2 regions of the Streptomyces sp. NPDC016459 genome follow, and region 2 is predicted to be linked to the other one. Evidence: riboswitches for the same ligand, from Rfam matches in the RefSeq annotation. Region 2 holds a riboswitch; the other holds the start of a gene.
What was found. Region 2 has a riboswitch for ZMP and ZTP ahead of ABZ567_RS18205 (bifunctional 5,10-methylenetetrahydrofolate dehydrogenase/5,10-methenyltetrahydrofolate cyclohydrolase). Riboswitches for the same ligand answer to the same signal wherever they lie in the genome.

Region 1: linked by a shared signal. The riboswitch ahead of glyA (serine hydroxymethyltransferase) and the one ahead of ABZ567_RS18205 (bifunctional 5,10-methylenetetrahydrofolate dehydrogenase/5,10-methenyltetrahydrofolate cyclohydrolase) in region 2 are both predicted to bind ZMP and ZTP.

What each region holds. Positions count from the first base shown of each region.
Region 1 is NZ_JBEYCR010000002.1:297,318-312,270, reverse strand. It holds gene ABZ567_RS07040 (2'-5' RNA ligase family protein) at 1-182, opposite strand, end outside; gene trpS (tryptophan--tRNA ligase) at 274-1,341, opposite strand; gene ABZ567_RS07030 (RNA polymerase sigma factor) at 1,398-1,994, shown strand; gene ABZ567_RS07025 (hypothetical protein) at 1,987-2,832, shown strand; gene glyA (serine hydroxymethyltransferase) at 2,857-4,137, opposite strand; ZMP/ZTP riboswitch at 4,210-4,299, opposite strand; gene rocD (ornithine--oxo-acid transaminase) at 4,492-5,697, shown strand; gene ABZ567_RS07010 (glutathionylspermidine synthase family protein) at 5,761-6,945, opposite strand; gene ABZ567_RS07005 (hypothetical protein) at 6,960-7,259, opposite strand; gene ABZ567_RS07000 (hypothetical protein) at 7,419-8,240, shown strand; gene ABZ567_RS06995 (MFS transporter) at 8,230-8,853, opposite strand; gene ABZ567_RS06990 (PLP-dependent aminotransferase family protein) at 9,017-10,435, opposite strand; gene ABZ567_RS06985 (carboxymuconolactone decarboxylase family protein) at 10,482-11,000, shown strand; gene ABZ567_RS06980 (isocitrate lyase/phosphoenolpyruvate mutase family protein) at 10,997-11,743, shown strand; gene ABZ567_RS06975 (hypothetical protein) at 11,925-13,067, opposite strand; gene ABZ567_RS06970 (hypothetical protein) at 13,069-13,461, opposite strand; gene ABZ567_RS06965 (hypothetical protein) at 13,454-14,953, opposite strand, start outside.
Region 2 is NZ_JBEYCR010000006.1:338,466-353,418, forward strand. It holds gene ABZ567_RS18175 (iron-containing redox enzyme family protein) at 1-623, opposite strand, end outside; gene ABZ567_RS18180 (NAD(P)H-dependent oxidoreductase) at 865-1,491, shown strand; gene ABZ567_RS18185 (SDR family oxidoreductase) at 1,563-2,456, shown strand; gene ABZ567_RS18190 (alpha-ketoglutarate-dependent dioxygenase AlkB) at 2,539-3,183, shown strand; gene ABZ567_RS18195 (Lrp/AsnC family transcriptional regulator) at 3,209-3,661, opposite strand; gene ABZ567_RS18200 (DMT family transporter) at 3,815-4,906, shown strand; ZMP/ZTP riboswitch at 5,209-5,314, shown strand; gene ABZ567_RS18205 (bifunctional 5,10-methylenetetrahydrofolate dehydrogenase/5,10-methenyltetrahydrofolate cyclohydrolase) at 5,343-6,197, shown strand; gene ABZ567_RS18210 (hypothetical protein) at 6,334-7,374, shown strand; gene ABZ567_RS18215 (SWF or SNF family helicase) at 7,355-8,668, opposite strand; gene ABZ567_RS18220 (DEAD/DEAH box helicase) at 8,665-11,577, opposite strand; gene ABZ567_RS18225 (acyl-CoA desaturase) at 12,154-13,263, shown strand; gene ABZ567_RS18230 (hypothetical protein) at 13,379-14,395, opposite strand; gene ABZ567_RS18235 (hypothetical protein) at 14,546-14,953, opposite strand, start outside.

The sequences.
Region 1 (14,953 bases), on a different contig from region 2:
CCGGTGAGGTACTCCTCGATCTCCGGCAGCCGCTCCTCGGGGACCTCGGTCGGCGGGACGAGGGTGATGTGCGTGGGGATGCCGTACGCGGCCGGGTCCCCGAAGCCGGCGCGCCGCTCCTGGAGCAGGCTGCCGTAGGGCTCCGGGACCGCGATCGAAACGCCGAGCGTTACGGTCCCCACGTCGTTCTCCTCCGTCGTCCGTCGACTGGTGTGCGGTGGTTCAGCCGCCAGTGTGCGTCCTGTACCACCCTTGTGGCCAGGGTCCTCCGCCTCAGTGCTTGGCGGGCAGGAAACCCATCCGCTCGTATGTCTGCGCCAGCGTCTCCGCGGCGACCGCGCGGGCCTTCTCCGCGCCCTTGGCCAGGACCGAGTCCAGCGTCTCGGGGTCGTCCAGGTATTCCTGGGTGCGGGCCCTGAACGGCGTGACGAAGTCCACCATGACCTCGGCGAGGTCCGTCTTCAGTGCGCCGTACATCTTGCCCTCGTAGCTCTTGACCAGGTCCTCGACGGACGTGGAGGTGAGCGTGGACATGATCGTGAGCAGGTTGGAGACGCCCGCCTTGTTCTCCGGGTCGAACCGGATCACCGTGTCGGTGTCGGTGACCGCGCTCTTGACCTTCTTCGCGGTGGCCTTCGGGTCGTCCAGGAGGTTGATGAGGCCCTTCGGCGTGGACGCCGACTTGCTCATCTTGACCGCCGGGTCCTGGAGGTCGTAGATCTTCGCCGTCTCCCTGAGGATGTACGGCTTGGGGATCGTGAAGGTCTCGCCGAAGCGGCCGTTGAAGCGCTCCGCGAGGTCACGGGTCAGCTCGATGTGCTGGCGCTGGTCCTCACCGACCGGGACCTCATTGGCCTGGTAGAGCAGGATGTCCGCGACCTGGAGGATCGGGTACGTGAAGAGGCCGACGGTGGCGCGGTCGGCGCCCTGCTTGGCCGACTTGTCCTTGAACTGCGTCATGCGGGAGGCCTCGCCGAAGCCCGTGAGGCAGTTCATGACCCAGCCGAGCTGCGCGTGCTCGGGGACGTGGCTCTGGACGAAGAGGGTGCAGCGCTCCGGGTCGAGACCGGCGGCGAGCAGCTGGGCGGCGGCGAGCCGGGTGTTGGCGCGCAGCGCGGCGGGGTCCTGGGGAATCGTGATCGCGTGCAGGTCGACGACCATGTAGAAGGCGTCGTGGGTCTCCTGGAGGGCGACCCACTGGCGCACGGCGCCGAGGTAGTTGCCGAGGTGGAACGAGCCTGCGGTGGGCTGGATTCCGGAGAGCACACGCGGTCGATGCTGCACGGCGGAGCCATTCCCCTGGAGGTGGAGGTGGGCGACGGGCGGGCTTTCAGAGGCCATGCACATCATTCTCTCAGGTGTGGGAACCGATCCCGGACTGCCGGTGTATCAAGAGTGTGAGGACGCGGGAGGGGGGCCTGGTCGCCGACGAGGCCGCGGTGATCGCACGGGTACGCGCCGGAGAGCCGGAGGCGTACGCGGCGCTGGTTCGCGCGCATACGGCGGTCGCTCTGCGAGCGGCGGTGGCGTGCGGCGCCGGCGCGGAGGCCGAGGACGTGGTGCAGCAGGCCTTCTTCAAGGCGTACCGCTCGCTGGGGCGGTTCCAGGAGGGGGCGGCGTTCCGGCCGTGGCTGTTGCGGATCGTCGTCAATGAGACCAGGAACACAGTGCGGGCGGCGGGTCGGCGGCGTGCCGTCGCGGACCGGGAGGCGGACCTGCTCGGCGGCGAGCCGCGGATACCGGAGTCGGCGGACCCGGCGGTCGCGGCCGAGCAGAGGGAGCGGAGCCGGCGGCTCCTCGACGCCCTGGACGGTCTCGGCGAGGACCACCGTCAGGTGGTGATCCACCGCTATCTCCTGGAGCTGGACGAGGCGGAGACGGCGCAGGCGCTGGGCTGGCCGAAGGGGACGGTGAAGTCCCGGCTGAGCCGGGCGCTGCGGAAACTGGGACTGGAGCTGGGCGAGGGCCGGGAAGGAGGCGAGGGGCGTGGCTGACGAGGAGCTGCCGGACGAGCTGCGGGAGCTGGGACGGCGGCTGCGGGTGCCGGACGTGGACGGCGGGACGATGGCCGAGCGGGTGCTCGCACAGCTCCTCGCCGAGCGGGTGCCGACACCGACGCCCGAGGGGGTGCCGGGGTGGCTGCCCGGGCCGGGCCGGCGACGGCGGTGGACGTCGACGTGGGCCTCGGCGTGGGCGTGGGCGCGCGAGCGGTGGCGGGCGCTGGTCGCGGGCCTCACCGGGGTGTTGATCGTCCTGGTGCTGACTCCGCCGGTGCGGGCGGCGGTGGTGGACTGGTTCGGCTTCGGCGGGGTCGCCGTGCGGTACGACCCGGAGGGGCGCCGGGTCCCGGGCGGAGGCTCGGTGCCGGTGCCCGGGTGCGCGGAGCCGGTGCCGTTGGCGGAGGCCGGGCGCAGGGCGGGCTTCGAGCCCCTGATACCGGGGGCGCTCGGCGCGCCGGACGCGGTCACGGTGACGGGGTCGGCCGAGCGGGGCCGGGCGGTGATCAGCCTGTGCTGGCGCGACGGGGGGCGGACGGTCCGGCTGGACGAGTTCCCGGCCCGCCTGGACATCGGCTTCGCCAAGCAGGTCAGGACGCGACCGGAGTGGGTCGACCTCCCGGACGGCGCGCAGGGCTACTGGTTCGCGGCCCCGCACCTCCTGACGGTCCCGCTGACGGACGGTGCGGGCACGGCCTGGACCCATGAGGTCCGCACGGCGGGCCCCACGCTCCTCTGGACGAGGAGCGGGGGCGCGCGCACCTTCCGGCTGGAGGGCATACCGGGCCGGGAGGAGGCCCGCCGGGCGGCGGAGTCCCTGGGCCCCGGCGGATGACTCCCGGTCCGGTCCCTGGCGCGGTCAGACGGGGAGACCCGGGGCCGGGTGCGCGCTCATCAGCTCGGCGACCTCGGCGCGGAGGGTGCGGAGGGCGCCCTCGTCGCCCGCGCCGGCCGCCGTGACGCCGCGGTCGATCCAGTCGGCGACCTGGTCCATGTGCTCAGGAGTCAGGCCGCGCGAGGTGAGGGAGGGGGTGCCGATGCGGATGCCGGAGGGGTCGAACGGCTTCCGGGGGTCGTAGGGGACGGTGTTGTGGTTGACGACGATGCCCGCCCGGTCGAGGGCCTTCGCGGCGATCTTGCCCGGGACCTGCTTGGGGGTCAGGTCCATCAGGATCAGATGGTTGTCGGTGCCGCCGGAGACCAGGTCGAAGCCGCGGGCGAGGAGCGCCTCGGCGAGGGCCCTGGCGTTGGCGACGACGGCGTGGGCGTAGTCGCGGAAGGAGGGCTGGGAGGCCTCGCGGAGGGCTACGGCGATGGCGGCGGTGGTCTGGTTGTGCGGGCCGCCCTGGAGGCCGGGGAAGACGGCCTTGTCGAGAGCCTTGGCGTGCTCCTCGCGGGACATGAGCATGGCGCCGCGCGGGCCGCGCAGGGTCTTGTGGGTGGTCGTGGAGATCACGTCCACGTGCGGGACGGGGGACGGGTGGGCGCCGCCCGCGATGAGGCCGGCGATATGGGCGATGTCGGCGACGAGCACGGCACCGACCTCACGGGCGATCTCACCGAAGGCGGCGAAGTCGATCGTGCGGGGCAGCGCGGTGCCGCCGCAGAAGATCACCTTCGGGCGTTCCTTGAGGGCGAGGTCGCGGACCTCGTCGAAGTCGATGAGGCCGCCGCCCTCGGAGGTCGCGGCGTGGCGGACGCCGTACTGGACGCCGCGGAACCACCTGCCGGTGGCGGAGACGCCCCAGCCGTGGGTGAGGTGGCCGCCCATCGGCAGGGCCATGCCCATGACGGTGTCACCGGGCTCGGCGAAGGCGAGGTACACGGCGAGGTTGGCCGGGGAGCCGGAGTAGGGCTGGACGTTGGCGTGCTCGACGCCGAAGACGGCCTTGGCGCGCTCGACGGCGAGGGTCTCGACCTGGTCGATGTTCTGCTGGCCCTCGTAGTAGCGGCGGCCGGGGTAGCCCTCGCTGTACTTGTTCTGGAGGACGGTGCCGGAGGCTTCGAGGACGGCGGCGGAGACGTAGTTCTCGCTGGGGATGAGGCGCAGGGTCTCCCCCTGGAGCCGTTCCTCGGCGTCGACGAGGGCGGCGAGCTCGGGGTCGGCGGCGGCGAGCGCGGGATGCTGCGGGACGTACATGCGGGATCCTCCGGGGCGTCGGTGGGTCCCGGGGCGCTGCGTGGGAGGCGCGGCGCCACGCGGGACAAGGTCCCGTGACGCCCAGGCGGGCGGCGTCCCGTGTGGTTGCCGCGCACGGCTCCCCCGGGGTCGCTTCCCCGTGCGCCAGTCGCCGTGCGTGTTCTCAGAGTAGCGGGGGTTCCTGCCGGTCGGGCCGGATCGGGGACCACGCGAGCCCGGCCTGACCGACACGACACCCGCGCAGGGCGCGCCGTGTGCGAGGTTTCCCCGCCCGGTGCGCGAGCGACGATAGAAACAGGGGCCACATCCCCTCGGCGGGGCCATCCCGCGAGCCGCAGGACGAACGGAGATCCCGTGTCGGGCACACAAGACGCGATCGCTTCGGCGGAGGCGCACAGCGCTCACAACTACCACCCCCTGCCGGTCGTCGTCGCTTCGGCGGACGGCGCCTGGATGACCGATGTCGAGGGGCGCCGCTACCTCGACCTGCTCGCCGGGTACTCGGCGCTCAACTTCGGGCACGGCAACCGGCGTCTGATCGACGCGGCGAAGGCCCAGCTGGAGCGGGTGACGCTGACCTCGCGCGCCTTCCACCACGACCGGTTCGCCGACTTCTGCACGCAGCTCGCCGAGTTGTGCGGCAAGGAGGCGGTGCTGCCGATGAACACCGGCGCGGAGGCGGTCGAGACGGCCGTGAAGACCGCCAGGAAGTGGGGGTACGAGGTGAAGGGCGTGCCGGACGGGCACGCGAAGATCGTGGTCGCGGCGAACAACTTCCACGGCAGGACGACGACGATCGTCAGCTTCTCCACGGACCACGAGGCCCGGGACCACTACGGTCCGTACACGCCGGGGTTCGAGATCGTGCCGTACGGGGATCTGACGGCGATGGAGGCGGCGGTCACCGAGAACACGGTGGCCGTGCTGATCGAACCGATCCAGGGCGAGGCGGGGGTCCTGGTCCCGCCGGCCGGCTATCTGGCGGGGGTGCGGGAGCTGACGCGCCGGCGGAACGTGCTGTTCGTGGCGGACGAGATCCAGTCGGGCCTCGGCCGGACGGGGCGGACGTTCGCGTGCGAGCACGAGGGTGTGGTGCCGGACATGTACGTCCTGGGGAAGGCGCTGGGCGGCGGGGTGGTGCCGGTGTCGGCGGTGGTCGCCGACCGGGACGTGCTCGGGGTGTTCCGGCCGGGTGAGCACGGGTCGACGTTCGGCGGGAACCCGCTGGCGTGCGCGGTGGCCCTGGAGGTGATCGCGATGCTGCGGACGGGCGAGTTCCAGGAGCGGGCGGCGGAGCTGGGCGACCACCTCCACGCGGAGCTGGGGCTGCTGGTGGGCGCCGGGGCGGTGGAGGCGGTGCGCGGGCGTGGGCTGTGGGCCGGGGTGGACGTCGTGCCGTCGCGGGGCACGGGCCGGGAGATCTCGGAGAAGCTGATGGAGCGGGGTGTCCTGGTGAAGGACACCCACGGCTCGACGATCCGGATCGCACCCCCGCTGGTGATCTCGAAGGAGGACCTGGACTGGGGTCTCGAACAGCTGAGGGGCGTGCTGTCGGACTGATCGGACTGATCCGCCCGTCCGCCCCGCCGGTGCGGCGGCGGGGGCGGCCCCTCCGGGGAGGGATCAGAGGATCACGTGCGGGAGGAAGCGGGCGTACTCGTCGGTGACGAGTCCCGCCGACTCCCGTATCCCGAGCCCCGCCGCCTCGTTCTCGACGACCCACGCTCCGAGCACCACCCGGTTGCCGTCGAAGTCGGGCAGCGGGGCCAGTTCCTGGTAGCAGCAGGGCTCCCCGTCCCGTACGAACGGTTCCGTGCCGGCGTCGTGGAGGGTGACGCCCGCGCCCTCACGGCCGAGCAGCGGCTTGGCCACCCAGCCGGTGGTGGAGGCGAGTTCACGCGGCCCGTCGAGGTAGGCGGGCAGCAGGTTCGGGTGGCCGGGGTACAGCTCCCACAGGATCGCGAGGAGCGCCTTGTTGGAGAGCAGCATCTTCCAGACGGGCTCGATCCAGCAGGTGGTGCCGGTGCCGCCGCCGTTGTCGAGGGTGTCGAGGACGTGCCGGCCGAAGCGGTCGGTGGTGAGCCACTCCCACGGGTAGAGCTTGAAGCAGCTGCGGATGAAGCGGAGCCGGTCGTCCACGAAGCGGCGCGAGAGCCGGTCCCAGCCGATCCGTTCGACGGAGAGCGCCTCGGTGTCGAGTCCTGCCTGCTGGGCGGTCTCGCGCAGGTACGCGACCGTCATCAGGTCCTCGCCGAGTTCGTCGCCGTCGGAGTGGACGAAGTGGACGGGGCCCGGGGGCAGCAGGGGCGCCTGGCGCTTCCAGGCGTCGACGAGCCTTTCGTGGAGGGAGTTCCACTGGTCGGCGCCGGGGAACCGCTCCTCCATCCAGAACCACTGCGGGCTGGCGGCCTCCACGAGCGAGGTGGGGGTGTCGGCGTTGTACTCCAGCATCTTGGCCGGGCCCGTACCGTCGTAGTGCAGGTCGAACCGGCCGTAGAGGGAGGGGAGTTCGGCACGGCGGTGCCAGGACTCGGCGACAAGGGCGACGAGCTTCGGGTCGGTGATCCCGAGCTCGGCGAACCGTTCCCGCTCGACGATGTGCGCGGCCGCCGCCAGGCACATCGCGTGCAGCTCCTCGACGACCTCCTCCAGGGCCTCGACCTCGGGCAGGGTGAAGGAGTAGTACGCGCTCTCGTCCCAGTACGGGCGCAGCGTTCCGTCCGGGTAGCGGGTCAGCGGGTAGACGAGCCCCTGCTCCTCCACCGTCTCCTGCCAGCCGGGCCGGGGCTCGATGGTGTGCCGTTGCATGTGCCGGGCCCTTCTCAGCCGCCGCCGGAACCGGAGCAGCCGAAGCCCCCGGTGTCGACGGCCTTCTTGTCGAAGCTGCCGCCGCTCACGCGGTTGTCGCGGAGGGAACCGCCGTAGTAGTAGGAGCCCCGGTGGGTCGTGCTGTCGTCGTCGTCATCGCGGCCACCGACGCTCTCGCACTGGTAGCGGGGCAGTTCCTCCCGGGTCAGCGGGTCCACGCACCGCTTGTCCGGCTCGGAACCGCACGCGGTGATCGTCGCCGCGAGCACGCCCATCCCGCCGAGCACCACCGTGCTCGACCTCAGTCTGCGCATGTCCGTCGCCCTCCCCTTCACGGTCGCGACCTCCCCGGCCACGCTTGTCGCGTGCACGACTGTCGCGACCGCACAGTCTAGGCCGGTCGTTTCCGGCCGGACCTCTCCAGGTGGGTTGTCCCGGGACGACCCACCTAGAGTCGTTCCGTGCTTCTCGGGATGCTGTGTGCGCTCGCCTCGTCCGTCTGCTTCGGCACGGCCTCGGTCCTCCAGGCGGTGGCCGCCCGCGCCGCGACCCCCGGGACGGGCGGCGGCGTCGACGTCGCGCTGATGTGGCGGGCGCTGCGGCAGTGGCGGTACGTCGCCGGTCTCGGCCTGGACGGTCTGGGCTTCGCCCTGGAGGTCGTCGCCCTGCGGACACTGCCCATCTACGCGGTGGGCGCGGCCCTCGCCGCGAGCCTGGCGGTCACCGCGGTGGTCGCCTCCCGGCTGCTGGCGGTGCGGCTGAGCCGGGTGGAGTGGACGGCCGTGGCCGTGGTCTGCGCCGGCCTCGCCCTGCTGGCGCTCGCCGCCGGGGAGGAGGGGCACCGGGACGGTTCGGAGGCGCTCCGGTGGGCGCTGCTCGCGACCGCCTTCGGCGTGCTGCTGCTCGGGGTGGTGGGCGGCCGGCTGCCGGACCGGCCGCGGGCGCTGGTCCTCGGCCTGGGGGCGGGCTTCGGCTTCGGGGTGGTGGAGGTGGGGGTGCGGCTGGTCGACGGCATCGACTTCGCCGACCCCGCCGGGTACGCGCTGCTCGTGGGCGGCGCGGCGGCGTTCCTCCTTCTGACCTCGGCGCTCCAGCGCGGCTCGGTGACCACGGCGACGGCGGGCATGGTGCTCGGCGAGACGATCGGACCGGCGGTGGTGGGAGTGGTCTGGCTCGGGGACCGCACCCGCGAGGGCCTCGGCTGGCTCGCGGTCGTCGGCTTCGCGGTGGCGGTGGCGGGTTCCCTGACCCTGGCCCGTTTCGGCGAGCCCCCGGAGACGGCCGTCAGGTCCTGACCTCCCGAGCGGGGTTGGCGGCGGGGGCTTTCCGTGTGCTGCCGACGACATGGGGCGGCAGTACGCGTTCGGCGCGGAGCAGGATGGCGGCGCCGGTGAGGACCGTCCACACGTGCCACCGCCCGGCATCGAGCAGGAAGCCCAGGAGTACGGGCGCGATGGTGCGGCAGACCGACCAGGACAGCTGGTGGACCGACAGGTAGCGCCCCCGCAGGTGATCGGGGGCGGCCTGGATCGCCAGGCTCTGCGACGGTGCGGAGTGGACGAGTTCACCGGCGGTGTAGAGCACCGCGACCGCCAGGACGGCGACGAGGGCGCCGGTACCGCCGGTCAGCAGGGGAAGCACCGCGAAGGCGGCGAAGGAGAGCGCGAAGACGACCGCTCCGGCCGCGGCCGTGCGGGTGCGTCTGCCGCGCAGGGTGAAGCGGGCGACGGGGACGCCGAGTGTGGCGACCAGGACGGTGTTGAGGGCGAACACGGCTCCGGCCAGGGCGTCGGGGATGCCGACGTCGCGGGTGAGGAAGATCGGCAGGGCGATGGCCTGGGTGGTGTAGCCGAAGGCGATCAGGAAGTTGGCGGTGGTGAGGAGCAGGTAGGGGCGGTCGGCGAGCACCTGCCGGTATCCGCCCCTGGGGCCCTCCGGCGCCCCGGCCGCGCTCCCCGAGGGCGAGGACGAGGGCTGGCCGCACAGGACGACGCTCGCGCCACCCGAACCTCGGTCGGCGCGAGCGCCCCGCGCACCACCCTCGTACACATGGGGCGCCGGCCATTGACGGTCATTCGGGAAGCACGCGTACGAGCGTGGTCAGGGCGCTCTGCCAGGCGCTGTCCGGCGGTGTGGCGTAGCCGACGACGAGGCCGTCCAGAGTCGCGGGGACCGTCGGGCGGCGGAACTGGTTGACGCCCTGGACGGCGAGCCCGTGCCAGGCCGCGGCCCGCAGGACCGCCTGCTCGGTGCCGGGCGGAAGGGCCAGGACGGCATGGAGGCCCGCCGCGATCCCGCTGACCCGGATCCCGGGCGAGTGCGCGGCCACCGCCGCCACCAGCTGGTCGCGGCGGCGCCGGTAGCGCAGCCGCATCGCCCGTACGTGCCGGTCGTACGCCCCCGAACCCAGGAACTCCGCGAACGCCAGCTGGTCCGGCGCGCCGGACGCCCGGTCCACGGCACCCTTCGCCGCCACCACCTCGCCGACCAGGCTCTCCGGCAGCACCATCCACGCGAGCCGCAGCCCGGGGGCGAGGGACTTGCTCGCGGTGCCGAGGTGGACGACGCGCTCGGGGTCGAGGCCCTGGAGCGCGCCCACCCGCTGTCGGTCGTAGCGGAACTCCCCGTCGTAGTCGTCCTCCAGGACGAAGCCGCCCGAGGCCCGCGCCCAGTCGACGACCGCCGTCCTCCGGTCCGGGGGCAGGGCGCCGCCCAGCGGGAACTGGTGGGCCGCCGTCATGAGGACGGCCCCGACAGGACCCCGCACGGCCAGGTCCTCTACGCGGGTGCCGCGTTCGTCGAAGGGCAGGACCGGGGTGCCGAGTCCCGCCCCCGTGAGGAGACCGGCGTGGAGGGCGAGCCCGTACGACTCGACCGCCACCTCCCGTACGCCCCGGCCCCGCAGCACCTGGCCGAGCAGCATCAGCCCGTGCACGAAGCCCGCGCAGACGACGATCTGCTCGGGCCGGGCGTGCACGCCCCGCGCGCGGGCGAGGTACTCGGCGAGGGCGGTGCGCAGTTCGATCCGGCCGCGCGGATCCCCGTACCCGAAGGCCTCGTTGGGGGCGGCGGTGAGCGCCCGCCGGTACGCCTTGAGCCATGCGGCGCGCGGGAAGGACGCGAGGTCGGGGCTGCCGGGCTTCAGGTCGTGTGCGGGCGCGGAGGGGCGGGGCAGGGCGAGCACGGGGGCGGACACTCGGGACGGTCGCGCCGCCGTACGGGGTTCGGCGCGGCGGGCGACCCGGGTGCCGGAGCCCTGGCGGGCCGTCAGCCAGCCCTCGGCGACGAGTTCGGCGTAGGCGTCGGCGACGGTGTTGCGGGCCACGCCGAGGTCGGCGGCGAGCGACCGGGAGGACGGCAGGCGGGTGCCCGCCGTCAGACGCCCGCTGCGTACGGCCTCCCGCAGGGCGTCCGTGAGGCCTGCCCGCAGGCGTGGACCGCGGAGTTCCAGATGAAGATCGGCGCCGAAAGTGGCCCACTCGCCTGCCATGGAAATGGACCATACTCCTGTGCCACCGGGCTCGTACGGTGAAGGCATGACCACGAGAGCCACCACCCTCGCCGAGACCGCCGCCCCCACCGCGTACGCCCACGAGCACGCGCCGCGCCTCCCGTTCGCCGAGCACGTGCCCGAGTTCTACCGGGCCATGCGGCGCCTGGAGGCGGCCGCCGCGCAGGACGTCGATCCGACGCTCTACCACCTGATCAAGATCCGGGCCTCCCAGGTCAACCGCTGTGCGTTCTGCATCGACATGCACAGCAAGGACGCGCTCGCGGAGGGCGAGACCGTCGAGCGGATCGTGCAGCTCTCCGCCTGGCGGGAGTCCCGGCACTTCTACACCGAGCGGGAGCTCGCGGCCCTCGCGCTGACCGAATCCGTCACCGTCCTCACCGACGGGTCCGTCCCCGACGAGGTGTACGCCCACGCCGCCGCCCACTTCGACGAGGCCGAACTCGCCCGGGTCATCGGCGCGATCGTCGTCATCAACGCCTGGAACCGGATCGCCGTCACCACCCGCATGACGCCCGGCAACTACACCCCCCGCTCCGCGTGAGCGGGCCCGCGACGGCCGGGGCCCTGCGCGCCCTCCACCGGGACCGGGCGGCCGGCGATCCGCTGGTGCTGCCCGGCCCGTGGGACGCGGTGAGCGCCCGCGCCTTCGAGGCGGCCGGGTTCCCGGCACTCGCCACGCCGAGCGCCGGGGTGGCCGCCTCCCTCGGGTACGAGGACGGGGCGACGCCGGCGGCGGAGATGTTCGCCGCCGTGGCCCGGATCGTCCGCGCGGTCTCCGTACCGGTCACGGCGGACCTGGAGGGCGGTTACGGGCTGGCCCCGGCGGAACTCGTGGAGCGTGTCCGGGAGTCGGGGGCCGTCGGGGTGAACCTGGAGGACACCGGCGAGGACCGCGCCCTCAAGGACGCGGGGGCGCACGCCGAGTATCTGGCGGACGTACGGGCCGCGGCGGGACCCGGACTCTTCGTCAACGCGCGCGTGGACGTGTACATCCGCGGGACGGCCGACCCGACGGCGGCGGCGATCGCACGGGCCCGGCTGTACGCGGAGGCGGGCGCGGACTGCGTCTACCCGATCGCGGCCCCGCCCGCCGACCTCCCGGCCCTGCGCTCGGCCCTCGGCTACCTCCCCCTCAACGCCCTGGCGGGCCCGGACGCCCCGCCCTTCGCGGAACTCGGCCGCCTGGGCGCGACCCGCATCACCTTCGGCGACGGCCTGCTCCTGCACGCCCGGGACCACCTGACGGCGCTGGCGAGGAGGCTGAGGGACGCGGGGGCGCTGTGAGCGGGCCTGGTGGGCGGGCCTCCCGGGACCTGGGCAGGGCGGGCCTCCCGGGCCCGGTGGGGCCGGGGAGGGGCGGCCCTCCCGAGTCCGGTGGCCGCCCGGCCCGAGCCCGGTGGTCGGCCCCCGGGACCTGGGCGGGGGCCCGGGGACCTGGGCGGGGCGGCCCCGGCGTCCGGTCAGGTCAGTGCGCGTCCGGGCGGAAGAAGTCCAGGGCCACGCGCAGGACTTCTCGCTGTTTCGGCCACGCGCTCTCCGGGCCGGCGGCCAGGATCGCGTAGTGGGTGCCGTCCTCGGCCGTGAAGGCCCGGTCGACGACCTTTCTGCGGCTGCCGTCGTCCCGGTCGTACGCGTACACCAGCTCCACGGAGTCGGCCGGAGCGTCCACCTCCCCCGTGACCCGTTCGAGGCTGATCTCCTGGTAGCCGGGTTTGTTGGCCCGGCCGTCCTCCGAGGCCCCCCGCAGGGCCTCGTACGGCGTCAGACCGGTCTCGGTGACCACGAAGACCTGGAGCAGGCTGCGGCGGTCCGGCGCGTTGTAGAAGACGCCCTGTTCGGACTCGGTGCGGTCCCAGCCGTCGGGGACGGCGAGCGTGAAGCCCTTGAGGTCCTCGACGGCGCGGTAGCCGGGCGGCGGCACGTCGCCCCCGTCCCCGGGAGGGGCGGATGTGTCGGAGGGTGACGGTGTGTGGGAGGTGGGGTTTGTGGTCTCCGGGGCCGTCGGGACGGCAGCGGGTGGGCCGCTCGCCGCCGGGGGCTCCGCGTCGCCCCTGCCCCAGAGCAACCAACCGCCGACGGAGCCCGCCACCAGGACGGCTCCCGCGACCGCGGCCGCGACCGCCACCCGCGCGCGTGGCCGATCCGTCGGGGCGACCGGGCCGGAGACGGGGTGCTGCCACCCGCCCGACTCCGGCAGATAGACGGAGACGTGCGCGGGGACGGTCCCGGCGTCGTGCGCGGGAGCGTACGCCGGCGCGGGACCCGCAGCGGGCTCCGGGGCGTACTCCGGCGCAGGGCCCGCAGGGGGCTCCGGGGCGTACTCCGGCGCGTACTCCGGCGCCGGTCCCGCGTCGGACTTCGAGTCGCCCTCGGGTCCCGCTCCCGCCCCGGACCCCGCCCCGGACCCCGGCACGGGCTCCGGGGTCCGTCCCACCGCGGACTCCCGGTCACCCCCCGGCGCGTACTCCGGCGGAGGCGGCGGCAGCGGGGCCACCGGACCGCCCCCGTTCCCGTACCCGGGGCCGGGCGTCGCTCCGCCGCTCTCCCAGCTCTGCGTCTCGTCGTTCCAGCGGGCCACGCCCCCGCTCCCGCCCCCGTAACCGCTCATCTCACCCTCCTAGCAGGGTGCCGACGGCCTGTCCCACGGTCACTCCCGAGGCGAGGATCCCGGTCACCGCGCCGGCGTCCGTGAGGGCCTGGCGCAGGCGGGTCAGGCGTCCCGCGTCGGCCCGTCCCGTGCCCTCGATCTCGTCCTCGGCGTCGGAGAGTTCGGCGTCGAGCGCGGCCGTCTGCTCGGAGGGCACGATGCCTCCGAGGTCGGCGCGGAGGCGTCGGATGGCCTGGAGGAGCGCCTCCTGCCGGGGGTCACGGGGCGGCTGCCCGCCGTGCACCGTGTGCGTGACGGTGTTGTGGTCGCCGATGGTGACGTTGCCCCCGGTGTTGGTGACGTGGACGCCGCCACGGGCGCGGTCGTCAGGGGTGCCGTTCCCGGTCTCAGCCACGGTTGCCTCCGGTCGTCGCGGTGGTGAAGGTCTTGCTGGTGACGGTGTTGTGGTTGCCGAGGGTGACGTTGCCCCTGGTGTTCTCGATGAACGTGCCGCCCTCGGCGACGTGCACGATCTTCTGCTCGAACTCGGCGGTCTCGTATCCGGCTTCGCGGAGCGCGACCGTCACGCCGTTCGCGACCCGGTCCTGCACGCTCTTCAGATAGCGGCTGACGTCCATCTCCTGGAACAGCGAGGCCTCGTCGTCGGAGCCGAGCTCACGGACCGAGACCTCGGGGCCCTCGGGCAGCGCGTTGGCGTGTCCCGCGGTGAGCAGCCGCCAGCCGTGGCCGAGGGAACGCCCGACGGTGACCAGGGCGTGCCCTGCGGAGCGCGGGGTCTGGCCCAGGGCCCACACGGCCTTGCCGAAGTGGTGGTTGTGGCGGTAGCGGTGGGCGATCCGGTCGGCGTACCGGAAGAGCGGCTTCACCGGCCGCAGCACATGCGGTGCCACCTCCAGCATCAGCATCCCGCCCTGGGTGTGGACGCGGACGAAGACGGTGGTGACGATCTCCTCGCCCCAGCCGCCGACCCGGATGCGCAGGAAGTGCCGACGGCTCTCGCCGCCCTCCTCGACGGCGCCGGAGCGGTGCGTCTCGAAACCCTCCGGGGTGTACGGAGCGGCGGCGCGGGCCGGCAGCCCGTCGACCGGCAGGAAGACGACCTCGTCGATCTCGAGTTCGCGCAGCCGGTCCCGTACGGCCGCCCGGATCTGCGGCGAGCCGTGCGGCGAAGGGACGCGCAGCGCCTCCACGAGCGGGACGACGTGCCGCATGACGGCGCTGTTGTCGAGCGGTTCGGGCGCCGAGCCCTCCAGGTCCTTGCGGGGACGCAGCTCGACGGAGAGGGACCAGGGCTCGTACGGCTCGCCGGCGCCGCAGAACGGGTCGTCGGTCCCGTACATGACGAGCCGCGCGTGCTGTTCGACCCGGATCCGGTCGCGCAGGCGTCGGGAACGGGCGCCCTCGGCCTGCTCGGCCGGGTCGGACCGCAGGTCGGGGAAGCGCTCCCGGGACAGCTCCTGGGTGAGCGCGCGGGCGAACTGGCCGCGCTGGGTGGCCACGGCCCAGGCCACGAGGAGCGGCACGGCGACGGTGATCCACACCTCCAGGGGGCCGATGCCCCACATCTCCTGGGCGGTGAGGCTCACCGCGAGGTCGAGGAACTCGCCGGTCTCGGAGAACTCGTCGATGTTTCCGAGGAACTCGCCCCCGGAGTCGTCGTCGTCGCCCAGGGCGAGGAGGAACAGCAACAGGGCGGACTGGAAGAGCATGATCCGCCCGTACCAGCGCAGTACGAAGGCGGGGACGACCCGGTAGACGGGGGCGGTGGCGGACCGGCCGCGGACCCAGCGGGCGAGGCCGAGGACCAGGAAGGGGGCGATGAGGAGGGCGACCAGGCCCTTGGTGAGCGGGATCGCGATGATCCAGAGGGCCAGGATGCCGACGGC
Region 2 (14,953 bases):
TAGGACGTGTCCAGGCCGAGGTCGGTCATGAGGTCCGCGAAGAGCCGGGCGTGGATGCGGTCCGCGTGTCCGGCGCCGAACTCGTCGTACTCGATGGCCACCATCGCCGCCTTGGCCCGCCCGGTCAGCCGGGGGATGACCCAGACGTGCGGGTCCGCCTCCTTGAGGTGGTAGAGGGAGCGCAGTGCCGCGTACTCGCGCAGCTGCCAGAGCTCTCCCTCGGTCTCCAGGTGGCGGCTGACGCTGTCGGCCGGATCGACCGGTTCGACGAGCAGCGGTGCGAAGGCCTCGTCGACGGACCGGGGCACGTCGGGGAGCGCGGTGCGCAGCGCCTGGAGGAAGAGGTCCTCCAGCTCCCGTCGCAGGCGCAGCAGGTCCGGATCCCACTCGCGGGAGTCGTCGACAGCCTCGAAGCCACGGTAGTGGAGCTCGTACAGCAGGTACAGCGCGAGCTGCAGGTCCTCGCCCCAGGGGTCCGCCCGCCGGATGCTTCCCTCGGTGTACGCCGGCGGCCGACCCGTCCGCAGGGCCCTCTCCACGGCGCCCGAGAGGTCACCGCGCCCCGCGACCAGGCGGGGGCCTGCGGTGGCTGCGTCCGGGGTGCTCGTGCTGAGCGAGGTCATCGAAGGCTCCTGTCCTCGGGTGGCGGTGGCGGGCGGCCCGTCCGTGGGCGAGCGGTAACCGTGCACCCGCGTGTCTCGGCGACGGGCACCAGGCCGCCTACCCGCTCTGCAGGGCACTATTCGGCCACCGCGCCCCGGGCGCGACCAGGAGACCGCCGCCTGGCCCACTCCTCCCTCGCCATCCGGGCCGCACTGCGCGGAAAGGTGAGATACGACCTCGGGTCGGGGGTAGGGGGTGGCCATGGACGCCAACGACACCACACCCCTGCGCGCCGTCGCCCTGGTCTGCACTCTTTCCCCGTCCCCGGCCGCCTCCAGCTCGCAGCTGCTGGCCGAGCAGACCATGGCCGCCCTGAGCGAGCACGGCGTGAGCGGCAAGATCATCCGGCTCGCCGACCACGACGTGCGCCCCGGGGTGAAGACCGACATGGGCGACGGGGACGCGTGGCCCGAGATCCGCGACACGATCCTCGGCTGCGACATTCTCGTCCTGTCGACCCCGATCTGGCTCGGGCACCCGTCGAGCATCGCCCAGCGGGTCATGGAACGGCTGGACGCCGAGATCTCCGAGACCGACGAGGAAGGCCGGATGCTGACCTACGGGAAGGTGGCCGCGGTCTGTGTCGTGGGCAACGAGGACGGGGCGCACAAGGTGAGCGCCGACCTCTTCCAGGGGCTCAACGACGTCGGGTTCTCCCTCGCGCCGAACGCCGTCACCTACTGGGTCGGTGAAGCCATGCAGGGGACGGACTACCAGGACCTCGAGAAGACGCCGGAGAAGACCGCGGCCACGACCGCGACCCTGGCCGCCAACACCGCCCACCTCGCCCGCCGCCTCAAGTCGGTGCCGTACCCGGCATCGTCCTGAGGCGCTGAACGCCCCGAGAGCACAGCGCCACCAGACCGCACGCCCAGCGCCCCCACAGCACGGAGATCCCGATGTCCCCTGAGGAACAAGCACCCGTCCCCGACCCCGGGACGGGCCACCCCCGGCCCCCCTTCCCGGACCAGGAGCAGGACCACCCCGGCTCGACCGAGGCGATGCGACCCCGTCCGGACCACGGTGAGGACTCGTACCGCGGTCACGAGGTGCTCGTCGACCGGGTGGCGGTGGTCACCGGCGGCGACTCCGGGATCGGCAGGGCCGTCTGCCTGGCCTTCGCACGGGAAGGCGCGGACATCGTCTTCACCTACCTGCCGGAGGAGGAGCAGGAGGCCGCGGAGACCGCGCGTCTGGTCCAGGAGGCGGGGCGCAAGGCTCTCCCCGTCGTGTGCGACATCCGGGACGAGAGCCAGTGCGCGGCTCTGATCGACCGTGCGGTGGACGAGCACGGGCGCATCGACGTCCTCGTCAACAACGCCGCCTACCAGATGGCGCAACCGGACGGGATCGAGGCCATCACCACGGAGCAGTTCGACCGGGTGATGAAGACCAACCTCTACGGGATGTTCTGGCTCTCCCGCAGGGCCCTGCCGCACATCCCGCGTGGGGGCTCCATCATCAACACCACCTCCGTGCAGGGCTACCAGCCCAGCCCGCACCTCCTCGACTACGCGATGACGAAGTCGGCGATCATCTCCTTCACGCACGGTCTGGCGCAGATGCTGGCCGAGCGCGGCATCCGTGTGAACGCGGTCGCGCCCGGCCCGGTGTGGACCCCGCTGATTCCGGCGACGATGCCGGACACGAAGGACTTCGGCCGCCAGTCGCCCCTGGGCCGGGCCGCCCAGCCGGCGGAGATGGCTCCCGCGTACGTCTTCCTCGCCTCGCCCGGGGCGAGCTACATCACCGGGGAGATCGTCAACGCGACCGGCGGCACGCCTCTGCCGTGAGGCCGGGCAGGCCGCTGTGAAGGGGCCTCGGGCGCCCGCAATGATTCGATCAGATGTTCGGTTATGCGGCTATCCTGGGACCATGACCGCACCACGGCCGATCCCCGGCCTCCAGGGCTCCCTGTTCGATCAGGGCGACGACCCCCGCCCCGGCCCGTTCGACGGGATCTGGCGGACCACCCTCGCGCACGGGGCCTGGATCGACCATCTGCCCGGGTGGTTCCACGGCGCCGACGCCCTGTTCGACGAGCTCGTCGAACGGGTGCCGTGGCGGGCCGAGGAGCGGAAGATGTACGACGACGTGGTCGCCGTACCGCGTCTGCTCGCGTACTACCGAGAGGGTGAGCCCCTGCCGCACCCCGCCCTCCACGATGGCCGATCCGCCCTCGACGCCCATTACGCGTCCGAGCTCGGCGAACCCTTCGTCACCGCCGGCCTCTGCCTCTACCGCGACGGGCGCGACAGCGTCGCCTGGCACGGTGACCGGACCGGTCGCTCCTCCACGCGGAACACGATGGTCGCCATCCTCTCCCTCGGTGATCCGCGCGACCTCGCTCTCCGCCCGCGCGGCGGTGGGCCCGCCGCGCTCCGGCTCCCCCTCGGCCACGGTGACCTCGTGGTGATGGGCGGTTCCTGCCAGCGCACCTGGGACCACGCGATCCCGAAGACGAGCCGCGCGGTCGGGCCGCGGATCAGCGTGCAGTTCCGACCGCAGGGCGTCGCCTGAACGGGCGAGGCCCCTCGACCCGGTGTCACATCGGACCGATGACCTTCTTCCGCATGTGCCCGTAGACCACCGACGTGCGTACGTCGGCGAGTTCAGGGCGTTTCGTCATCTTGTCCAGGACGACCGCGTGCAGATGGTCGGTGTCCCGGACGGCGACGTGCACGAGGAAGTCGTCGTTGCCCGTGAGGACGAAGATCGAGACGACCTCGGGCATCCCCTCCAGGAAGGCCTGGAACGCCTCGATCGCCGCACGCGTGGGCGGCCGGACCCGCACGGCGATCACGGCCTGCAGCCCGCGGCCGATCGCCGCGAGGTCCGCCTCCGCGTGGAACCCCGTCAGCACACCGCTCCTGCGCAGCGAGCGGATCCGCTCCAGACAGGTCGACGGTGCGATCCCCAGTTCCTGGGCCATGTCCCGATTGGTGCGCCGACCGTCCTCCTGAAGCATCCGCACCAACGCCGAATCAAGTTCGTCCACGCTTGCCTCGCTCCATGGGATTTCGAAGGTAATTCGGACTCTGCGCAGCAACCTCGATGATGTTGCTAGCTTCCAGCCTAAGCAGCGGCTGTTCGTTCGGTCACCGTGTGGTCGAACGGTGCTGCTCGTCGTGCAGGGGAGAGAGGTGGCCTGATGCGTGAACGAGGACCCACGGTGGGGGCGGTGTGCGCGGTCATCGCGGCCGCGCTGTTCTGGAGCAGTTCGTACGCGGTGACCAAACGGGTCCTCGACGACGTCGGCCCGCTCGGCATCGGCGCCATCAGGTTCACCCTCGCGGCGCTGCTCCTGGGCGTGATGGTGCGGCTGGGCCGCCGCCGCACGGCCCGGCCGGACCCGAGGCGGCGGCAGCTCTACCTGAGCGGGTTCCTCGGCATCACCGTCTACTTCGTTCTGGAGAACGTCGGCGTCGACCTGTCCACGGCGTCCGACGCTTCGCTGATCGTGGCCACGTACCCGCTGATGACGATGCTGCTCGAAGGGGTCGTCCTCCGCACCCGGATGCCGCTGCCGAGGGTGGCGGGCGTGCTCCTCGCCACCCTCGGCGCCTTCCTCGTCGTGCGCAACGGCGCCGACGTCGGGGGGAGTTCGCGCTGGGTGGGCGATGTCCTGCTGCTGGTCGGCGGGCTGGCCTGGGCCGGATACAACGTGCTCGGCAAGCGTGCGAGCGCCGGTCAGGACGCCGTTACCGTCACCTACCACCAGACCGTGGCCGGCGCGGCCGGTTTCCTCCTGGCCTCCCTGTTGGAGGCCGACGAGTGGCGCGTGCCGGACGCGACCGCCTCGGCCCTGCTGGTGTACCTGGCCGTGGGGTGTTCGGTCGGAGGCTTCCTGCTCTACAACTACGGCCTGCGCAGGATGGCGTCGAGCGTCGCGGTCAACATCCTCAACCTCGTACCGGTCTTCGGTGTCGTCGGCGCCGTCGTGATCAACGGCGAGTCGATCCGGCTCGCCCAGATGACGGGCGGTGTGATCATCGTCGCCGGGGTGGCCCTCGGGATGATCGAGCGCGGAGGAGCCACGCGCGTGCGTGTCGGCAGGGGGCGCGTATGGCGGCGCGGGGGAGTCCCGACGAAACCCGACGCGATCGCGAGTGCGCCGCCGGGCGGGACCGCGAGCGCGGGCGGGACGGTGACGCCCCGGGCCGTGGCGGAGGCGGGGCCCGAGCCGGACGCGCCCGGGGCGGCCGTAACGACGTCACGGGGAGGGAACGACGGGAGTCGGTAGTCGCTCAGCCGCGCCGGGTGCGGGCCGCTCGAGCCACGCCGGGTGCGGTCAGGGCTTCCAGGGGCCATACGGTCCAGACGGCGGCGCCGCTGCCGCGCGACGGGGGCGTCGAGGGCCTGTCCGCGTTCGGTGAGGTGGTCGGCGACGGCGGTGCGGTGTTCGACGGGCTTGTGGTCGTCGTACGGGAAGAGGGCGAGGTGGCGGCACGGCCGGGGTCCGAGCCCCGCGGCAGCCGAACGAGCCCCCACGGCTTGTCGATCCGCACCCGTCAGGAAGGGATCCCCGCCCCCTCACGTACAGTGGTCCCGGGCCGTGACTGGCGCTTGAGGTGGACCACCACCGGGGAGCGGCCCGGCGGGAGCGCCCCTCGGCGGGCCCGTCCGGATGCCGTGCGCCTGGGCGAACAACCCGTCGGAGACGAAGCCCAGGAGTCGCCATGTCCACCAGCACCGCCGCCCTCATGGACGGCACGGCCCTCGCCCGCCGTACGGTCGAGGAGACCGCCGCCCGCGCCGCCGAGATCACCCGCCGCACCGGTGTCACGCCGTGTCTCGCGACCGTCCTGGTCGGCGCGGACCCGGCCTCCGTGACGTACGTGAAGATGAAGCAGAACCGTTGCGCCAAGGCCGGCATCCGCTCCCGGCACGTCGAGCTGCCCGCCGCCACGACGACCGGGGAACTCGTCGCCGCGATCACCGCCCTCTCCGAGGACCCCGAGGTCCACGGCATCCTGCTCCAGCACCCGGTCGGCCCCCACATCGACGAGCGCGCCGCCTTCGAGGCCATCGCGCCCGCCAAGGACGTCGACGGCGTCACCATGGCCTCCTTCGCCGCCATGGGCTTCGGACTGCCCGGCTTCGTCTCCTGCACGCCCGGCGGAATCATGCGTCTCCTCGACGCGTACGACGTCGAACTCCGCGGCAAGCGCGCCGTCGTCGTCGGCCGCAGCGCCATCCTCGGCAAGCCGGCCGGTCTGCTTCTCCTCGGCCGCGACGCCACCGTCACCTACTGCCACTCCCGCACCGAGGACCTCGCCTCCGTCGTCCGCGAGGCCGACGTCCTCGTGGCCGCCGTCGGCAAGCCGAACTTCATCAAGGGCGCCGACATCAAGCCCGGTGCCGTCGTCGTCGACGCCGGCTACAACCCGGGCAACGTCGGTGACGTCGACTTCGCGTCGGCCGCCGAACGCGCCTCCCTCATCACCCCGGTCCCCGGCGGCGTCGGCCCCATGACCATCGCCGTGCTCCTCGCCCAGACGGTCGAGGGCGCGGAGCGTCAGCTCGGCCTGTAGGGGAGTCATGGCGGGGCGACGGCAGGGGCGGTGGCGGGCCGGAGCGCGGCCGGGGATTGTCACGGTTCTGTACGGTCGGCGGTCATCCCCCGAAAAAGGGTGGCCGCGGGCCCGCCGACGGGCGAACCTGGACCCCGTGCCCCACCCGTCCCCCGCCACCCCGCCGCCGCACCGCCGACCGGACGCACCCGGCTCGACCGAACCGACGGCGTCCGAGGCGTCAGCCGAGCCCATGGTCTCCGCGGCGTCTGCCGAACGCGCGGCCTCCGCCGCGCCGGTCGGCTCCGACGTCCTCGCCGCGCGCTCCGGTTCCGAGACCGGGTGGTCGCCACGCCTCGGCCGGCTGGGCGCGGCCAAGCCGGTGCCGCCCGCGGGGCGCGCGCAGTGGTTCGGCGTGCCGGTCGTCCCGCTGCTCGTGGCCGCGCTGGTGGCGGGCGCGTTCGTGGTCGTTCGGGGCGGGACCGAGCAGGACCTCGCCAACGACGGCCGACCGGGCGGTGAGCAGGTCGGCGTGCCCTCGCCCCGGGCCTCCGACGCCGGGGACGCCACCTTCGCGACCGACGGCGAGGCGAGCGACACGCGCGGCGGAGACAGCGGTACCCCTGAAGGCGGCGCACCCGACGCCCGCGCGGACATCACACCGCCGGACGCCACCGTGACGGCCGACGCGACCGGCGACGGCGCACCGACCCGTAGCGCGCCCGCCGACCCCTCCTCCCGCGCCGACGGCAGCGTGACGGGCGTGTCCCCGACCCCCTCCCGTGCCGGAAGCATCGCACCCCCATCTCGGCCGACCGCCACCGTCACGCACGACGGCACACCGGCCCGGCCCGTCTCCTTCGAGGCGCTGCGGGTCGGCGACTGCTTCGACATCGACCGCGACGCGCCGGGCACCGCCCTCCGGCGTTCCTGCGACACGCCGCACCACGCCGAACTCGTCTCCCGGCTCCGACTGACCGGAGTCCTTGCCACCGACACGGCGGTCCGCGAGGCGGCCGCCGTGCTGTGCCGCGAACCCCTGCGCCGCAAGGCCGCGTTGCAGCCGCTCGGCACGCGTTGGACCACCTTCGTCCAGTACCCGTACCGGACCAGCTACCTTCTCGGCTCGACCACCGTCGCCTGCAGCCTGGTCGCTCCCTCCGCCACCGGCGGCAAGCTCAGCCGACCGCTCCGGTAGCACCGGCGGCGAAGGCCGTGGCGAGAGCCGTCGCCGGATCACGGTCCGGCGGACCCGCGGGTGCCCAGCGGGCACCGGACTTGAGGTACGGCCACCAGCGCCCGTCCTCGCCGAGTCGTAGCTGTGCCTCCGCGCCCACCGCCGTCCACCGCGCGCCGCCCGACCGCCGCAGCACCGGCCGTTCGTCGTCCTCCCAGGCCTCCTGGAGCCGGGCCCCGGCCCGGGTGAGCGCCTCGGCGTCCGGCGTCCACTCCTCCTCCAGTACGGCGAGGGCGGCCGCGCCTCCGAACCGCCACGCGCGCGTGGCCAGGTCCAGCTCCGCCCGCGTCCGGCCCGAACCCGCGGCGAGCCGCGCCGCGATCCACGGCGCGGGGGAGGCCGTCGCCAGCCGCACGGCATCCTGACCGACCGTCAGGCGGGGTTCGAGCGGCGTCGGCCCGAGGGCGTCGACGAGCATCCGGTGCGCGCGGGCCGCCGCGTCCGAAGCGAGGAACTCCAGTGCCGCCGGGTCGATCCCGGGTTCCGGCTCCGTCTCCGTGTCCAGGGACGCCGGCCGGCCGGGTGCGTCGGACGCGACGGGAGGAGCGGGCAGTGGCGGCAGCAGGAACTCCGCCGCGTACGCCTCCTCTGCCGACACGCCGGGCATCCCACCAGCGCCCGAGGGGGTCCCTTCATCCGGCGTGTCGTCCGTGTCCGGGCCGCCACGCGCGGCGCGCGAAGCACTGCGCGTCTGCAACTGGTCGATGAGCGTGCGCTCCCCGCGCCCTCGCATGAGCAGCAGGACGAAGGGATCCTCGTCGATGAGACGTGCCACCTGGTAACAGAGCGCCGATGTGTGCGGACAGTGGTCCCAGGCGTCGCAGCCGCACTCCGCATCCAGGTCGCCGATCCCCGGCAGCAGGTCGAGCCCGGCCGCCGCCGCGTCCTCCACCAGGTGCGGCGGCATCTCCCGTTCGAGGAGTGCCGCGATGTGACCCGCGCTGTCCACGGCGAGGTCGAGGAGCCGTTCCCACTCCTCCTCCGAGAACTCCCGCACCAGGACGTCACCGCGGTACGGCGTCCCGTCGCGGTCCTTGACCACCGCCGTGATCCGGCCCGGCCGTACCGACACGGCGCCCACCGCTCCCGCGCGCGCGTGCCGGCGTCCCGCCTTGAGCTGCGCGCCGTCGAGCGCGGTGTCCTCCAGGGCCTTGAGCCACGCACGGCCCCACCAGGTCCGGGTGAAAGCCCCGCCCGGAGCGGGCGGCAGCGCCGCGAACGTACGCTCCTCGTCCCCGTGTCCGTACCCGCTCATCGTCCGTCCCCTCGCAGTCGCACCAGCTCCGCCAGTTCGGCGTCGGTCAGTTCGGTCAGCTCCGGCGGCGTGTCCCCGCCCGTTCCCAGGACGCTGTCCGCCAGTTCCCGCTTGCGGTCGAGCATGGTCGCGATCCGGTCCTCGATCGTCCCCTCGGCGATCAGCCGGTGGACCTGCACCGGCCGGTCCTGCCCGATCCGGTACGCGCGGTCGGTGGCCTGGGCCTCCACGGCGGGGTTCCACCAGCGGTCGTAGTGCACGACGTGTTCCGCGCGGGTGAGGTTGAGCCCCGTACCGGCGGCCTTCAGGGAGAGGAGGAAGACCGGGACCTCCCCGTCCTGGAAACGGGCGACCATCGCCTCGCGTTCGGCGACCGGTGTCCCGCCGTGCAGGAACTGCGTCCGCACGCCCCGCGCGGCGAGGTGCGTCTCCAGGAGCCTGGCCATCCCCACGTACTGGGTGAAGACGAGGGTGCACGCGCCCTCGGCGAGGATCGTGTCGAGCAGCTCGTCGAGCAGCTCCAGCTTGCCCGAGCGGCCCTCGATCCTCGGCCGTTCCTCCTTGAGGTACTGCGCCGGGTGGTTGCAGATCTGCTTGAGTCCCGTCAGCAGTTTCACGACCAGGCCGCGCCGCGCCATGCCGTCGGCCTCGGAGATCGCCGCCAGGGTCTCCCGCACCACCGCCTCGTAGAGGCCGGCCTGTTCCGGTGTCAGGGACACGGCCCGGTCCGTCTCCGTCTTCGGTGGCAGCTCGGGCGCGATACCTGGGTCCGACTTGCGGCGGCGCAGCAGGAACGGCCGGACGAGCGCGGCGAGTCGCGCGGCGGCGGCCGGGTCCCTGCCGCCCTCCACGGCGGCGGCGAACCTGGTCCTGAACGCGCCCAGGCTGCCGAGGAGCCCCGGCGTCGTCCAGTCGAGGATCGCCCACAGCTCGGAGAGGTTGTTCTCCACGGGGGTGCCGGACAGCGCCACGCGCGCGCGTGCGCCGATGGTCCGCAGCTGCCTGGCCGTCGCCGAGTACGGGTTCTTGACGTGCTGCGCCTCGTCCGCGACGACGAGCCCCCAGCTCCGCGCGGCGAGCCGGGCCGCGTCGAGCCGCATGGTGCCGTAGGTGGTGAGGACGAAGCCGCCGTCGGTGAGGTCCTCCAGGTCGCGGGTCGCGCCGTGGAAGCGGCGCACCGGCGTGCCGGGCGCGAACTTCTCGATCTCCCGTTGCCAGTTGCCCATGAGGGAGGTCGGGCAGACGACGAGGGTGGGCCCTGCGGCTGCCGGGTCGGACTGACGGTGCAGATGCAGCGCGATCACCGTGATCGTCTTGCCGAGTCCCATGTCGTCGGCGAGACAGCCACCGAGACCGAGGGAGGTCATCCGGTGCAGCCAGTCGAGGCCGCGCAGCTGGTAGTCGCGGAGGTTCGCGGCGAGCGCGGGCGGCTGGGACACCTCGGGGCGGCTGCCCTCGGGTTCGGCGAGCCGCTGCCGCAGGCGTTCGAGCCAGCCGGTCGCCGCCACCTCGACGAGCTGTCCCTCGATCTCGGTGGTGCCGGTGAGGACGGCCGAAAGGGCGTCCACCGGCGTGACCTTGCGGTCCTGCTGGGCACGCGCCCGGCGCACTTCGGCCGGGTCGACGAGCACCCAGCGGTCCCTCAGGCGCACGAGGGGCCGCCCGGCCTCGGCGAGCCGGTCGAGCTCGGCCCTGGTCAACTCCTGATCACCGACGGCGAAGCGCCAGTGGAAACCGAGCAGGGCGTCCGCGGAGAGGAAGGAGGGCAGCCCTGACGAGGACGGGGACCCGGTGAACTCCTCGCCGGCCAGGGCGCCTCCGGGGGACGGGGCACCGGCGGGCGCTCCGGCGGACCGAGTGCCCTGAGCGCCCGCGGTGGACCGGGGGTCGCCGGGGACCCCGGTGGACCCGACGGCCCGGGGCTCCTCGGCGGACCCGGTGCCGTCGGGCTGTCCGGCGGACCGGGACACGCCGACCGAGCCGGGCTCCCCGTGGGTGTCCGCGCCGACCGGGCCGATCACCGCGCCGGCGGTCAGCCGGTCGGTGAGTTCGCGCGGCCAGTGGACCTGGACACCGGCCGCGGCGAGGTCCCGGCCCGCCGCGCCGAGCAGCTCCGCGACCTCCTCGTCGGCGAGTTCGACGGTGTCGGGAACCGCCGCCGTCAGAAGGGGCGCCAGCGGGGCCCACGCACGAGCGGCGCGCCGGAGCGCGAGCAGGACGTCCATCCGGACCCGTGGGCCGAAGGCGGCCCCGTCCCGGCCGGAACCCGCCCAGACCTCCGCCGCGTCCGCGACCAGCGTCGGGTCGGCGACGGCGTGCAGTTGCAGGACCGCGCGGAACGCCGGCGCCTCCTCGGCCTGGGCGGTGAAGCCGGGGAGTTCGAGCCGGAGCGACAGCCGGACGCCCGCGTCGTGCACCGCCGCCACGTCGGCCACCCACGTCCGCTGTCCGGGAATCCGCTGCGGTTCGTCGGCCGCGAACGCGGGTCCGTCGGCGGCGAGTCGAGCGGCGGGGGTACGGGGCAGGGTGTCCGCGACGGCGTCGGCGAAGGCCCGGAGCAGCGCCTCGGGTTCCGGCAGCTGCGGCGGCTCGTCCGCGGAGAGCGGTACGGCGTGGGCCGCGGGTGGCATCGACGCCGCGAGCGTCCGCAGTTCCGCCAAGTCCTCGGGGCCGAGCGGACCGGCGCGCCAGGCGTCGATGTCGTCGGAGGTGAGACCGGGCAGGAGCAGCCCGCGAGCGACGAAGCCGAGGGCGAGCAGCGAGGCGGCACCCCAGAAGGCGGTCGCGGGGGACGCGGTGGCGGAGAACCGCGCGCGGGCGAGCAGCGGCAGGGCGTCCCGTACGGGGAGGGTGAGGGCGGGGACGGTCAGGGGGCGGAGGGTGGCGCCGTCCACGACCGTGAGCTCCACCGGGGCGAGGTCCGTGACGAGCCCCGCCGAGCCTGGTGCGTCCGCCGGCCCCGAGGCGCCTGGGGTGCCCGCCGTACTCGACCCGCCGGCCGCACCGGAGCCGCCCGGCGTGACCGCCGTGTCCGAGCCGCCCACGCCGTCCCGTACGTCCGGGAGTCTCTCACCGTCCGGGGACCAGAAGGCGATCCGGCCCGCGCGCGGCGGATCGGCGGGGAGGAAGACGGCGGAGTGGTGGGCGAGTCCGAGGAGGGGGTCCCGTGTGGTTTCACGGGGGGTTTCGCGGGCGGAATCATCGGGTCCGGGCGACAGCGACAACGCATTCCTCAAATTTGACTACCTGAAGACTGAGCGGCCGAGGATACCTCGCTCGACGGATCCGACGCGCACCCTCGTCGAGTGATCCACACCACAAGCTGGGGGAGTGGGGTTCTCCCCACCCCCGGCCCCCGGACGACCCCCCACCCGGACCGGGTGGTGACGCCATCGCTCCGGACGATCACGTACCCGTACGTTCGGGGTAGGCGCTCACCGACCGAACCGTCACCGGAGCCCGACCGACAGAAACCGGAGCCCTCCATGGCCCAGGCCACCGTCCTGCCCCCGGCCGCCGCCCCCGCCGCGGCGCCCGCCCGAGCCAGGGGCGGCAGTGAGTTCACCCCGCTCCTGCGGATGGTGAGGGAGCAGGGCCTCCTCGAACACCGCCCCGGCTGGTACGCCCGCGGCATAGCCGTCAACCTCCTCGGCATCGCCGCCGTGGTGGCCGGTCTCGCCCTGACGGGCCCCTCCTGGTGGGCGCTTCCGCTCGCCGTACCGCTCGCACTGCTCTCCGCACGGGCCGCCTTCGTCGGCCACGACGCCGGCCACGCCCAGATCACCGCGAACCGGAGGATCAGCCGGATCATCCAGCTCGTCCACGCCAACCTCCTCCTCGGCATGAGCCGGGAGTGGTGGAACGACAAGCACAACCGCCACCACGCCCACCCCAACCACCTCGACAAGGACCCCGACGTCGCGGCCGACATCCTCGTCTTCGCCGAGCACCAGACGGCGGGCCGCACGGGTCTGCGCGGATTCCTCACCCGTCACCAGGCCTGGCTGTTCTTCCCGCTGACCACCCTGGAAGGCATCGCGCTCAAGGTGTACGGGGTCCAGGCCCTGCTGGCCAAGGACGGTCCCTGCCGCACCCGGCGCGAACGGCTGGTCGAAGGCGCGCTGCTCCTCGCCCACTTCGCCGGCTACACGGCCCTGCTGCTCGCCTTCCTCACCCCCGCGCAGGCCCTGGTGTTCGCCCTCGTCCATCAGATGGTGTTCGGCGTACACCTGGGCATGGCGTTCGCCCCGAACCACAAGGGCATGGAGCGGCCGGACGAGCACGTCGACGGCGACAGCTGGGGCCATCTGCGGCGCCAGGTGCTCACCTCGCGCAACATCCGGGGCGGCGCGCTGACCGACTGGTTCCTCGGCGGGCTCAACTACCAGGTCGAGCACCACCTCTTCCCCAGCATGCCGCGACCCCATCTGCGCCTCGCCCAGGCCGCCGTCCGGTCCCACTGCGCCGCCCTGGGCGTGCCGTACACCGAGACCGGCTTCGTCGACTCGTACCGACAGGCCCTCGGCCACCTGCACGAGGTGGGCACGCCGCTGCGCTCCGAGTGGGCCGAGCAGGGCCGGAACGACCACGCGTGAAGTGATGCCCGGGGTGCCGGTCGCCCAGGACCTGACCCGGCCCGGGGGTCCGCACCGCCCGCTCGGAAGGGCCTGGGGTCGGGGGCCCGGGAGGTCGGACAGACGGTTCAGGCGGTCAGGACGGGCGTACGGCCATCGCGTCGAGCCCTTCGAGGAGCGCGGGCAGCCGCGCGCCCCGCGCCACCGGCAGCACCTCGCCCGGCAGCTCGTCGAGCAGGACGAAGGCCATGTCGTCCGCCCGGGCCACGAGCGACCATCCTGGGCCGTCCGCGCGCAGCGTACGCACGCCTCCTTCCGCACCGGCCACGGACCGCACCCGACCGACCGGCGGCGGCTCCACGAGGTAGCGCCGGAGGTCGTCGAGCGCCCTCCGGACGCCGTCGTACGGGTCACGGACCGCCCCGCTCCCCGGCGCCAAGGACGCACCCTCGGCCTGGCCGCGATCCACGCTCCCGCCGGTGCCGGGAGCCGTGCCCGCACTCACGCCGGGAGCCACGCTCTCGCCGGTGTCGGGAGCCACGCGCGCGTAGGTGTCGAGGGCGGGATCCGTGCTGGTGCTGGTGCCGGTGCCGGTGACGGGCTCCGCGGCGCCGACCGGGCCCGTCGGTTGTTCCCCGGGCGCTGGAACGTCGCTCACCTGGGCCCGCCACGTCGCCCACTGGAGGGCCACCTCGTCGGCACCGAGGCGGCGCTGGGCCGGACCCCACTCGTCGCCGGACGGCGGCACGAGCGGAGCGGGATCGCCCTCCTCCGGCTCGGGATCGTGCGGCGCCGCCACTCCCGGCGCCCGGGTCACCACGGCGAGCGGCCAACCCGGCAGCCCCGCCACCACCGTGTGCTCGGCGGGCGACAGGTCGTAGGCCATGCCGCAGTCCCAGGAGGAGATGGCCACCGCGACGAGCGACACGTCGTCGACGACGACCGTCCAGCGCGCCCCGAGCCCGTCCTGGCCGAACACGAGCCCGTACCCCTCGGCGTACGGTTCGAGGCCGAGCGCCGCGCAGGCCGCCGGATAGTCGTCACCGAGCACGCTCGGGAACCGCGCCGGTGTGAGCAGTGCCGCTGTGAGCACGAACAGCGCGTCGGCGTCGCCGACGGCCTCGGCGTCCGCGCTCGGGTCCGTCCCAGCCACGCTTGCCTCCCCATCCGGTTGTCGGCGCACCTTAACCAGTGAGGAGGGAGACATGTCCATAGTCCGGCGCCGTGACCTGCGTCGCCGTGCACCCTGCCCTGCCGCCGGCGGGGGAGCGTGCACGGCGACGCAGGCGCCGAGGGGGCGTCGTCACTCGTCGCGCAGCCTGGCCGCCAGCGCGGTCAGCGGCTCGGTCACCTCGGTGTGGCCCAGGGCCGTCAGGTGGGAGATCGCCGCGTCGATGCGGGACAGGGCGGGGGCGAGACGTTCCAGATAGATGCCCTCCACGACACCCGCGAGCCGGACGCACTCGGCCCACTCACCGGCGCGGTCGTCCTCGGGGCCCGGCTCGCCGAGCAGGGCGAGGCCCTTCTCCAGGGCGGCGAGGGAGTCCTCGTGTTCGCCCGCGAGGGCGTTCACCCGCCCGTGTTCGTAGGCGAGGGCGGTGTCCAGGGAGCGGCCACGGGCCTCGTACGCGGCGGCGCGGGCCTCGTCGGCGACCTTGCCGGCGTCGGCGAGGAAGACGAGGGCGCCCGTCAGACCGTCGGCGCCCTGCTG